DNA from 2 places in the Shewanella woodyi ATCC 51908 genome. Region 2 is predicted to be linked to the other one. Evidence: riboswitches for the same ligand, from Rfam matches in the RefSeq annotation. Region 2 holds a riboswitch; the other holds the start of a gene.
The links. Region 2 has a riboswitch for thiamine pyrophosphate ahead of thiC (phosphomethylpyrimidine synthase ThiC). Riboswitches for the same ligand answer to the same signal wherever they lie in the genome.
Positions count from the first base shown of each region.

Region 1 (5,699 bases), 840 kb from region 2:
CTCATCAAACAGGTTGCGTCCCCAAAGATAAGCAGACCAAAGCTCTGTCTCATAACCCATACGAGCATTGAAGATGGTATAGGCTTCAGATGTAGACTCATTGCTGTCTGAGTAGTAAAACTCACTCTTACCGCTCGTGGTTAAATTTGCAAACCAGCCAGAATCGGTGCGATACGTCGCCCCAGCGCTATAGGTAAACTTAGGTGAGTGAGCCAGTTCTCGGCCACTTAAATCAACCGTGCCGCCATATTTGTCCTGATATGAATAGTCACCATATTCGGTTTCTAACCAGCCAAGGCTTGCATATAACTTCAAGTTATCTGTTGCATACCAAGTGCCATCCAGTTCAGCACCATAGTTACTTGAACTACCTGCATTTTCGGTATAGAGGTAAAAACGTTGACTATCTTCTACGGCTTGCTGAGATGCTGCAACTTGCTGATCTTGTCTATCCATATAGAAAACGGAGAAATTTGTATTGATGTCACCATCAAGCCAGATAGATTTCAACCCAATTTCATAGTTATAGAGAGTCTCAGAGTCATACTCAGTTTTATCCGCTAGTTGCTCAGGCAAAGCCATATTAAAGCCGCCTGCTTTATAGCCACGAGCAATCCTAATGTATGTCTCCTGTGTATTACTGAGCGTCTTACTCAAGGCAATATGACCGCCCCACATAGTCTCATCAGGATTAAAGCTTGAGCTTTTCATCTCCCCATCTACAAGGCGATCTTCATCATATTGCGCCTCTCGCTCTTCGACTCTCAATCCTGTTGAAAATGAATAGCCATTACCTAAATCTGAGTCTATTTGACCAAAAACTGCATAGTTTCTTGCATTAAAATCTGAAATAACATGCTCGTCAGCCCAGCCGTTATAAAAAGAGGTAACTTCATTATTTTCATCGAGATTCATACCATAAACGCCGAGCAACCAATCAGTGCTCCCAGCAAAAATACGCCCGGCTTCTGTGGAGCTGAGTCTAAACTCTTGGCTAACAGTGTTACGCTCTCCTCTCTTATCCCAAGTGTAATCATACTGACAAGGCTCGCCGCCACAATCTAAGCCAGCCCAATAATCTGGGTTGGCCCAGTCACCGTCATAATTATGGTGAGTTTGAGAGCTCGCATAGGAGGTCAAAGAGACTAAATCAAATGCATCAGCCCCTGTATAAGTGAATTTGAGCGAGCTGCCAGAGGTTCGCTGTTTGTCCACACCAGGCGCATCAGTTAACGTATCGAAACCATTATTATCTAAGGTCCAAGCATCATAACCGTTATCAAAATCAGCGTGCAGCAAGGTCAAATCTATCTCTAAATCATCAGTTGCGTACCAGCGCAATTTTGCACGGCCAGTAAATTCATCACGGGCATTGGTATCATCACGCCCAAGATAGAGGTTATCTTGATAACCGTTTTGCTTATGCTGTTGCAGTGACACTCGATACAGGAGTTTGCCAGAGTCTGTTAACGGACCAGAACTAAAGCCACTAAATGTCGTTAATGCATCATCGCCTACAGAGACTTCGGCTCCATGCTCAAACACATCAGTAGGATCATTACTCTTAAGGTAGATAAGTCCCGCAAGTGCATTCGCCCCATAACGTGTCCCTTGCGGCCCACGAAGCACCTCTACTTGCTGCAGGTCGTACATGCTCGATATCATGCCTAAACCCGACATATCAATATCATCAATAATATAACCGACTGAGGAGTTAGGCGCCCCTTGGTACTCCTCCTGCTCTCCAACACCACGTATTTGGAAGTATTTTGGTCTTGAGCTTCCTCCTGACCAGTTGAAGTTTGCGATGGAGTTTAGGATATCTTCGAAATGTTGAGCACCTTCATCTTCGATCTGCTGCTGATCGATAACGGTAATACTCGAAGGCATCTTCTCAAGCTCAGTGCCACGAAAATCGGAAGTGACTACAATCACTTCCATCTCATCACGCGTATCAGGTGTTTGATTTAGCTCAGATGCAACAGCGTAGCCAGATGCTAGCGTGCTCGATACAGCAAGCGCGACAGGTGAAATCTTTTTTAATATAGACAGTTTTGAAACAGACATTAGGACCCCAAATTATTATTTTGAGATCCGGCAATTGGAAAAGCGAGAAAGGATATTGTGTTTGATCTAGTTTAAACGATCAAAATTTGGCCCATTCCTACGCCGGTATAAGCCGGATCAGGTTCAAAGGGTTTGTCATAAGACATCTCAGATGCCGCATTATATGCAGCATCACCCCTTGGCGCCGGCGATTATACATCAATATTACTAACTATTGACAAACTTCTAGCATCAATCGTAATAAAAAATACCAACTCAATGTTGGTATTTTTTATTACGTAACTCCGAATAAGCTTTTAACTAGTTAGAAAAAGCCTTCCTCACATAAAGCTCATACCTAACAGCATCTGTATTTGGCGCAAGGCCTGACACCTGCATCTGCTGTTTACCATGGAGCTTTAATGATTTCCAGGCGCTGCCCTCATCATCTAAGGTATAACCGTTAATATCATACCAAGTAAACTTGTATTGAAGCCGCAGATCCGTTGCAACTTTACTGATGATTAATCCAGATCCCTGTAGGAACCCTCCCTGTTGACGGGACTTAAGTTGCTCAACACTGACCTCACCAGCAAAGGACCCATTGTCGACACGTACCTCTCCCGTGGAGCTTGCCATCACCCCAGCAGTATGAGGGGCACATGCAGTCATCATTAACCCTAACACTAATATAGTTATCAATTTCTTCATTGCACTTATCATCCTTAAAAGTAGAGGAACTCATACTGACAATATGAGTTTATCGCTTAATTAATCAATCAAAAAATGAGCCCTTGCTGTAGCAATCAGCTTTTTACGGTTCGTTTGCCAACAATTGATGCTCACATTGGCCACCCTGCGCCCCTGTCGGGTAATTTTACACTCAGCAAACGTGTCTTTATGATACCCAGCTCTTAAGTAATCAATCGAAAAATCAACTACCTTAGGCACCTTACTTGTGTGCATAAACACCATAAGCTGAACAATTGCCGACATCTCCATAAACCCAGCAATCACGCCACCGTGAATAGCTGGGAGGATAGGGTTACCTATATTGTCATCTTTTGCTGGCAGTCTGAAAACTAGCTCATCACCGAATCGCTCCACAGACATACCAATAAAATCGGTATAGGGAACATGGGATAAGAGGTGGCTAAAGTCATTCAGCTCGGTGGCTTTTTTTACTATCTCTTTTACATCGAGTTGAGGGGCTGTTGCGACAATCGGCTCCTGCACGCACTGCTCGCTGTCTGGTAACGCATCAGATAGAGAAGTGACCTCCTCGCCGATCAAAGCTTGACGAAACTCATCCCCAATCATCTCCGGACTGATACGCATAAAAGAACCGACTGCATGGGCAATGGGATCATCAATTGAATCTTGATAAGCAATCCCACGTGTAAACGCAACACTAGAAGATATTTTATAGCACTCAGCAAAGCCATAAACAGGCTTATTGGGATCGGCAGGTTTCATATAATCAACCCGCAGATCTAAGGTTGGAGAAAGCTCTAACGCCTGATATTTATCAAAGATAGAGCAAACCACTGCGCTGCCACTTGCCGTATCCATCAAGGTTGTGATCACTCCGCCGTGAATCACTCCCGTATCCGGATACCCCACTAATTCATGGGCATAGGGCAGCTCAATCAACACGTGATGTTCACTGGCCTCATGCACCCTAAGGTTTAGACGGCGGCACTGCGCTAGCTGATCAACAAAGCGTGTGGCAAGTTGAGTGAGCGGGAAAAAATCAGGATTAACCTTCATAGGGTAGCACTCACGCCTATTTCTTAGCTGCTAACATTCGGCCTAGAGGCCTACCGCCTACAAGATGCATATGAATATGATAAACCTCCTGTCCCCCATGTTTATTGCAATTCATAATAAGACGGTACCCATCCTCAGCTATTCCCTCCTCCTCCGCCAATTTAGCGGCAACGGTCATCATACGTCCCAGTGCTTTCTCATCTGATGCTTTGACATCATTCACTGTTGGAATAAGATGATTGGGAATGATAAGAATATGGCTCGGCGCCTGGGCATTAATATCACGAAATGCGGTGACTAATTCATCTTGGAATAAGATATCAGCAGGGATCTCTCGACGTATAATTTTACTGAAAATGGTTTCTTCGGCCACTTGCCTGTCCTCTCAATCATGGAATAGTAGGAGTATACCTGTAATTAATCACATTGTGAGTATCTGATAACTCATCTTGAAAAAGAAGACGCCGTTTATCCTAAAAAGTTACAAACATATCTATAAACTCTACCAAAATCATAGTCACGCAAACGACACGTCCCCCCACATTGATTAACAGTTACACAATTGTATATACATTAACATTGACAATAGAGTGTAAGAGCATAGAATCTTAGGCTAATAAAACATTTGAGATAGCAATATGCTAACGGATAAAGAGACTGCACTATTAAACGCGGCAACTGACCTGATAAAAGAGCATGGTATGATCGCTTTGAATATGTCTGATGTTCACAAAAAAGCCGGCTACTCAAGGGCCGCTCAATACCAATCTTTCAGCGATAAAAATTCTCTACTTGCTGCACTGTGTATGAGGGAGCTAGTTCAAAATACCTCAGCAGTTAACGAGCAAAGATACACAGAGATGACCAGTGATTTCACCGTCGTATTAAGACCCGTTGTTTATAACTACTTAAAACTTTCAGATAGACTAATGATAGATTCAGCATTCAACCATATGCTAGATGCCGTTCAATCTCTTCCAGATGTTGAGCAGTTTTCATTCCTGAAACAAGGTTTTAATTTTCTCAATCAAGAGCGAATTAACGCTGCGTAAACTAATCCCCTCTATATGAAGCCTTTTATTTACAATGAAAGGCTTCATATAGCTCCCTGCAACCATTAGGCCTTAACGATATACACAACACCCTCTTTTTCATAAACGTTACTGACTTCATTCCCTTCGCCTAACACAATAACTTGCTGACCCTTTTCAGTGACTACCTCCCCTGCCGCATTAAGCACAACTGCAATTCCCATCGCCGTTAACATAGGAGAGTGAAAAGAGTGATAATGTTTATGGTGCTTAGGTACCACGATCACAGGTGCTACAACTGGAGTACGGACAATACGTTTAGGTGCGACACGTTGACACTTCACCCCACCAGCACGCTCGCAACCTACAGTTGCAGCGCTCACTGTCATTGGTAATGAATACGCCACAACAGCTAGTAATGAGGAGGTATAAATGGTCAAAATAGTCTTCTTTATCATAGTCAACTCCAAAAACATCTAAATAGATTAGTAGCAAACACAGTAGCTACACACATGTATAACTACAGATTTAAACGCAACTATACACATGTGTAGTCATGATATCAAATTTGACTATGACCGATGAATCTACTCCCAACGAATCCGCCCTCCATTAAAAGAGGGTTAATCCATTGAGCAATGGTACAGATAAATCGTGGAATATGATGCTGAGAAGTGTAGATAGGACGCAGTTAATCACATTTGCCATAAAAACTTGGCAAATGTGAATAAATGGATAGAGTTGATTTAATGTTGCACTTCATGCAGGTGTGTCTGTGCCCACGCAATCGCTTGACCACGGCTCGATACACCTATCTTTCTAAAAGCACGGTAAAGGTGAGTCTTTATCGTA
Region 1 is NC_010506.1:2,324,629-2,330,327, reverse strand. Features, by position in the region: gene SWOO_RS09680 (TonB-dependent receptor) at 1-2,067, opposite strand, end outside; TPP riboswitch at 2,145-2,256, opposite strand; gene SWOO_RS09675 (YcfL family protein) at 2,368-2,757, opposite strand; gene SWOO_RS26500 (PaaI family thioesterase) at 2,818-3,816, opposite strand; gene hinT (purine nucleoside phosphoramidase) at 3,833-4,189, opposite strand; gene SWOO_RS09655 (TetR/AcrR family transcriptional regulator) at 4,455-4,868, shown strand; gene SWOO_RS09650 (hypothetical protein) at 4,934-5,305, opposite strand; gene SWOO_RS09645 (response regulator transcription factor) at 5,594-5,699, opposite strand, start outside.
Region 1: linked by a shared signal. The riboswitch ahead of SWOO_RS09680 (TonB-dependent receptor) and the one ahead of thiC (phosphomethylpyrimidine synthase ThiC) in region 2 are both predicted to bind thiamine pyrophosphate.

Region 2 (5,699 bases):
TCTCAGGGTCGAGTCCTAAGTTATATTGATCTTCCCAGCGGAACTCAAACCTTGCCTTAGAGAGCGCGTTGTCACGGATCTGTGCCGTTGGATGCCCTTTAGCCACATCACCAGCATGAGCGGCAATTTTGTATGCGATAAGCCCTTGCTTAACATCTTCTTTATTGGGCAGACCAAGGTGTTCTTTGGGGGTAACATAACAGAGCATGGCGCAGCCGTACCATGCGATCATTGCCGCACCGATCCCCGATGTAAAATGATCATAGCCAGGCGCGATATCGGTGGTTTGTGGCCCTAAAGTGTAAAACGGCGCCTCATCACAGAGTGCTAGCTGCTTATCCATGTTCTCCTTGATTAAGTTCATCGGGATATGGCCAGGGCCTTCGATAATGGTTTGAACATCATACTCCCACGCTATTTTAACCAGCTCTCCTAAGGTCTCTAACTCACTAAACTGAGCCTCATCGTTGGCATCTGCGATAGAGCCTGGACGCATGCCATCACCCAATGAAAGCGAGACATCGTAGGCGGCGCACAGTTCACAGATCTCTGTGAAGTGTTCATAAAGGAAGTTTTCACTATGATGAGACAAACACCACTTAGCCATGATCGAGCCACCACGAGACACAATACCTGTCACCCGTTTTGCCGTCATGGGTACATAGCGAAGTAGAACCCCTGCGTGAATCGTAAAGTAATCAACGCCTTGCTCTGCCTGCTCAACCAAGGTATCTCTAAACACCTCCCAGCTAAGATCTTCAGCAACACCATTGACCTTCTCTAATGCTTGATAGATGGGTACGGTTCCTATCGGCACTGGAGAGTTACGTATTATCCACTCACGGGTTTCATGAATGTAGCGGCCAGTGGAGAGATCCATCACGGTATCTGCGCCCCAGCGGGTTGACCAAACCAGTTTCTCAACCTCCTCCTCAATGGATGAAGTCACGGCAGAGTTTCCGATATTGGCATTCACCTTTACCAAGAAGTTACGGCCAATGATCATAGGCTCAGCTTCAGGATGATTGATGTTCAAAGGAATAATTGCACGACCGCGGGCCACTTCTTGACGCACAAACTCAGGGGTGATCACTTGCTCGATAGAGGCACCAAAGCTTTCTCCTTTGGCTTTTTGCCTTAAAACTGGATCGGTGATCCCAGCCTGCTCCATATTTTCACGGATGGCGATGTACTCCATCTCAGGAGTGATAATTCCATTCCTTGCATAGTGGAGTTGAGTCACACGCTTGCCTGATTGAGCTCTGCGTGGAGGAAGCAGTGAATCAAACCTGAGATGATCCAAGCCATCATCAGCTAAACGTTGCTGGGTAAAGCCTGAGCTAACACCAGCAAGTTGCTCTGTGTCAGCTCGCTCCTCAATCCAGCTTTGTCTAAATTTATTCAAGCCTGCGCGTACATTTATCTCTGCATCAGGATCCGAATATGGCCCTGCACAATCATAAACTTTTAAAGGTGGGTTAGACTCAAGAATGGGATCGGCTTCGGTGCCGCCGACTAAAGTATCGGATTGCAAAATTTGACGCATACCAACACGCAGGTCTTCGCGACTCCCAGTCAGATAAACCTTCTCTGAATTAGGGTGTTGAAGTGGTGTTAAAGTATCAATAAATTGTTGAGCTTGAGCTCGGGTTTGACGACGATTTGACATAAGCAATCTCACTTAAAAAAAGAAATGAAGTTGCTTGCCAGGAGATGTTGAATAGCAGGTACATCAACAAAAAATGAAGATGCATCAGATAAAATAATAGATCGAATGATGATTTAATGGCTCATATCACATTCGAATTAATTGTTTTTATCATGCTTGTTTCCTTCGCGGGTATTAACCCGATCAGGTTCAACGGATCCCGAATTAACGGTCTCAGCCTTTAGGCACTCCGACAAGATGCCAAAGAGTATAAACGTAAAACTGTTAGCTAAACAAGCCAATAAAACCAAACAAAATGATTCATCGGTGAAAACTTTTAATCAAAACTAACCTATTGATAAAAATTAATTAAAATATATAAATTCAGAATTGAATTTAACTCTATACATTTAGAGTGAAAATATTTCATAAAAAGATTAGCGTTTTATTCCCATCTTTTCTGCCTGCTTGGCAATCGCTTTTTGCAGATCTGACACCAATGACTTCCCATCACATCGAAATGGATAACCTAAATTCTCTGCATGGGGGTTAAGTGGGTTTGGAGTTTTAACTATCCGGTAACAGGTAGAACCTTGTTTGACGATTCGATTGGGATCCAACTCACTGTCTAAGGTTTTTGTCTCTTCCCAAATATTATGCTCAGGAAGTGACAAGATGATCATATCGCCATCCATCTCACTTAACGAACGTTTTCTGGTGTATCTATCTGACTGCGATATCACAAGCTCATCAAGCGCTTGCTCTCTCTGGCGCTGAAAATAGCTGCGGGTTGATTGACTTAAACTTCCCGCGGGTTTCGCACTTACCATGTCGTTACTATTATCAGTCTCTTTACCTGCGACAACATCTAGTTGCTTATTCTGTTGTGCTTTAACGCTAACCTCCTCCTGATCTTTGCTGATTTGAGGGAGGTCACTCTCTTTGACTAGAGATTTATCTAGTGGATCAGGGCTAACATTTTCGTTCTCTTTCACGGTATCTTTAATAGTCTCCACAACCTCTTTTATCACTTTAGGTTCAATTTTAGGCTCATAATAGATATAGGCGTTCAGTTTAGGCGCTTGATGCTCGGGAAGCTTTAACGTCTGTGGTTGCCAAACATGATGCAACATACCAATCAACACAAAATGGCCAATAAAAACGAGGAGTAATACAAGAGTTAGTTGTCTATAGTGGGGCATAAATTGAGAGGCCTGTAGCTGACCAATCTCTGTATCCCTAACACTTATACCACTAGTACTAAAGCTAGTAGCTGAAGATTGCTCCTCTTCAGAACTTGCCCCCACTAGTCTGTCATCGATTAAGTGAAACAACTCATCCTCAGTTGAACCTTGACGTTTAGCTGTAAAAGGCAACAGATGAGTCTCATCTACAGAGTTCAAATCACTCTTAATTGAGTTCTTCGTTAAGTTCTTGATGATGTCATCTTGGGGAGTTTGGTCGTTTACCAAGTGTTTATTGTGTTGATTACTTTCCATCTCTTGTTATATCAATTCCATTTATATCAAGGCGATTTATATCGAGCTTATTGACACCTATCTCAACCCGATAAACAGTGAACATATCTCTATACCAATTGCTATTAAGATAAAGATATGGATATAAAGTTCCTTCAACCTTGAATTGAATAATTTTCCTTTGCTTAGTCAACTCACATAAAAAGGATAAAGGTGAAAACTTCATTCATATAAATAAAAATAAGCTTACACGTGTACGCTCAATGCTAGTGTTAGCTAGTTATTGCTGTTAGACTCGTTAAAAAGGTCTAACCAGAAGTTGATTTACTCTATGTCATCACAGGAAATATGCCATCAAGCCCCTGCTGAGCAAGTGCTTAATTCAAGTGGCTATACGCTTCATGAAGAGCTAGCAAACAGCGTCAGCCATGCCCTAGGGATTATCGCAGGTATCATTGGGCTTATTTTCTCTGTTATCAAAGGACAAGACACGCTAACTTCTGTGCAGATGCTAGGTGTTGTGATCTACTGTAGCAGTATTATTTTACTCTTTTCTTGCTCGACGGCATACCACAGCGTCTCAAACCCAAAGTGGAAACATAGGCTGAAAATAGCCGATCATTGCGCTATCTATTTCCTTATTGCTGGAACCTATACACCATTAATGTTAATCGCACTTAAAGGTGAGCAAGCCACTGTTATTTTAATTGCGATCTGGTCTTTGGCTGTGGCGGGAGTGTTATTTAAAACCCTGTTTATTCATCGTTTTAAAAAATTCAGTGTGATGCTTTACCTCGCCATGGGTTGGCTATGCGTCACCGTAATGAGTGATATGATAGCGGCAATGTCGCCATTAGGGTTTCAACTTCTATTAGCTGGCGGTCTTTTTTACAGCCTAGGGGTGGTGTTTTATGTGGGTAAACGGATCCCCTATAATCATGCTATTTGGCATCTATTTGTACTCGCGGGCGCCATCAGTCACTTCCTCTGTGTCTACCTCACCTTGCTTTAAAGCTGTATTATCTTTGATTTAATGCGATATAGGCAGCTTCCAACTCCAATGCTTCTTCAGTCATCTTGGCTGAATGACACAGTTGGATAATACACTCTAAGGTGCATAATCCTCCAGGGATCTGATTGCGCCTCAAGTTAAACTGAGAGTCTCCTCCCTGTGTTAATGCATATTTGCTCGCAGTGGCAAGATAGGGACTCTGCCTTATCATCTTTCTCGCCTCTTGCCAGGTTGCATCTAAAATAATGATAGTTTCAGGTATCTCATTCAAATACAGGCTTAACTCCTCCATTGGGGTTTGAAGCATTGAATCACCGGTCTCTTTGGACAAAACAGGTTTTGGAAAAAGCACTGCCGCCTTGTTACTAGATAGTAGATGTACTATCCCATCATCCGCTTCAACTCTTGACCAGATCACGCGTGAGCACCAGTGTGGAAATAACTCTAGCGCTTTGCCCCCTGTATTGGTTAAACGCGTAACCTCTCTCTCATGGGTTAACAAAATAACCTTCATCTATCTAGGTCCAACATTAAATATATTCCTCTTCGCACTCTCTACTAGCAGATAAGCTATGACCCAGTTATAATTGCGAACAATTATCATTACATGGCGCTTTAAGTAAGCCATCTACTATGCTTCTACCAATATCAGGCCTTTTTTCACATCTGCAGTTTAAATTATTCAGCTATTTTGCCATCTCACTTTTAGCTATTTTACTGATAGCAACCGCCATTGAAAGCTTGGTATTAAATAAATTGCTCACTTTACCTTCAACCACACAGGAGCAGCTCACAGAACTTGCCAGTGAAGCAAAAGTTTTTATTAGAAACAGCGATATAGAGGGGTTAACTCAATGGGAAAAACAGCAGGTATTCACGCTTTTTATTCTCAATAACGATCTTCAAGCGCTCACTAAGCGAGAGATGCATCCTCATTTTGTTTTTAAGCTTAAGTATTTAAAGCAGCTTAAACAACCGATGGGGGATCGTGTTCAAAAGCCCTTAATCGCTGTTCCTTTGGGTAAGCACCTTATCAATAATAAAAGGCAAGAGTTAACGTTAGTGGTGCAGCTCAATGCTGCACTTCATCCAGCACAACAGCTAAGTAGTAGCTTATGGGTAATCCGCACACTTGTCGGTTTTGCTGTACTCGTGATGTTTAGCTCCATCCTAAGCAAATACTTAATCACTCCGCTCACACACCTGCAAGCTGGCACACAAGCATTAGCAAGTGGAGATCTTAATACCCGTATTGCTCAGCACTTCTCCACCAAAGAGCCTGAGTTTTATAAGTTAGCCACAGAGTTTGACCATATGGCTGAGCAAGTTCAGCAGTCGATGCTTAACCAACAAAGATTATTAAGGGATGTTTCACATGAGCTGCGTACCCCGTTAGCTAGACAAGAGCTGGCACTTCACCTTTTAAGCAAACAACTTAATGACTCACATCTTACTCTGTTACATAGACTTGAACATGAAAATGCAGAGATGTCAGCATTGATCAATACCATGCTTAACTTCAGTCGACTTAACAACGCTTATATTGATCTCAACATACAAG
Region 2 is NC_010506.1:3,168,930-3,174,628, forward strand. Features, by position in the region: gene thiC (phosphomethylpyrimidine synthase ThiC) at 1-1,669, opposite strand, end outside; TPP riboswitch at 1,813-1,911, opposite strand; gene SWOO_RS13360 (hypothetical protein) at 2,086-3,147, opposite strand; gene trhA (PAQR family membrane homeostasis protein TrhA) at 3,458-4,138, shown strand; gene SWOO_RS13375 (DTW domain-containing protein) at 4,146-4,652, opposite strand; gene SWOO_RS13380 (HAMP domain-containing sensor histidine kinase) at 4,772-5,699, shown strand, end outside.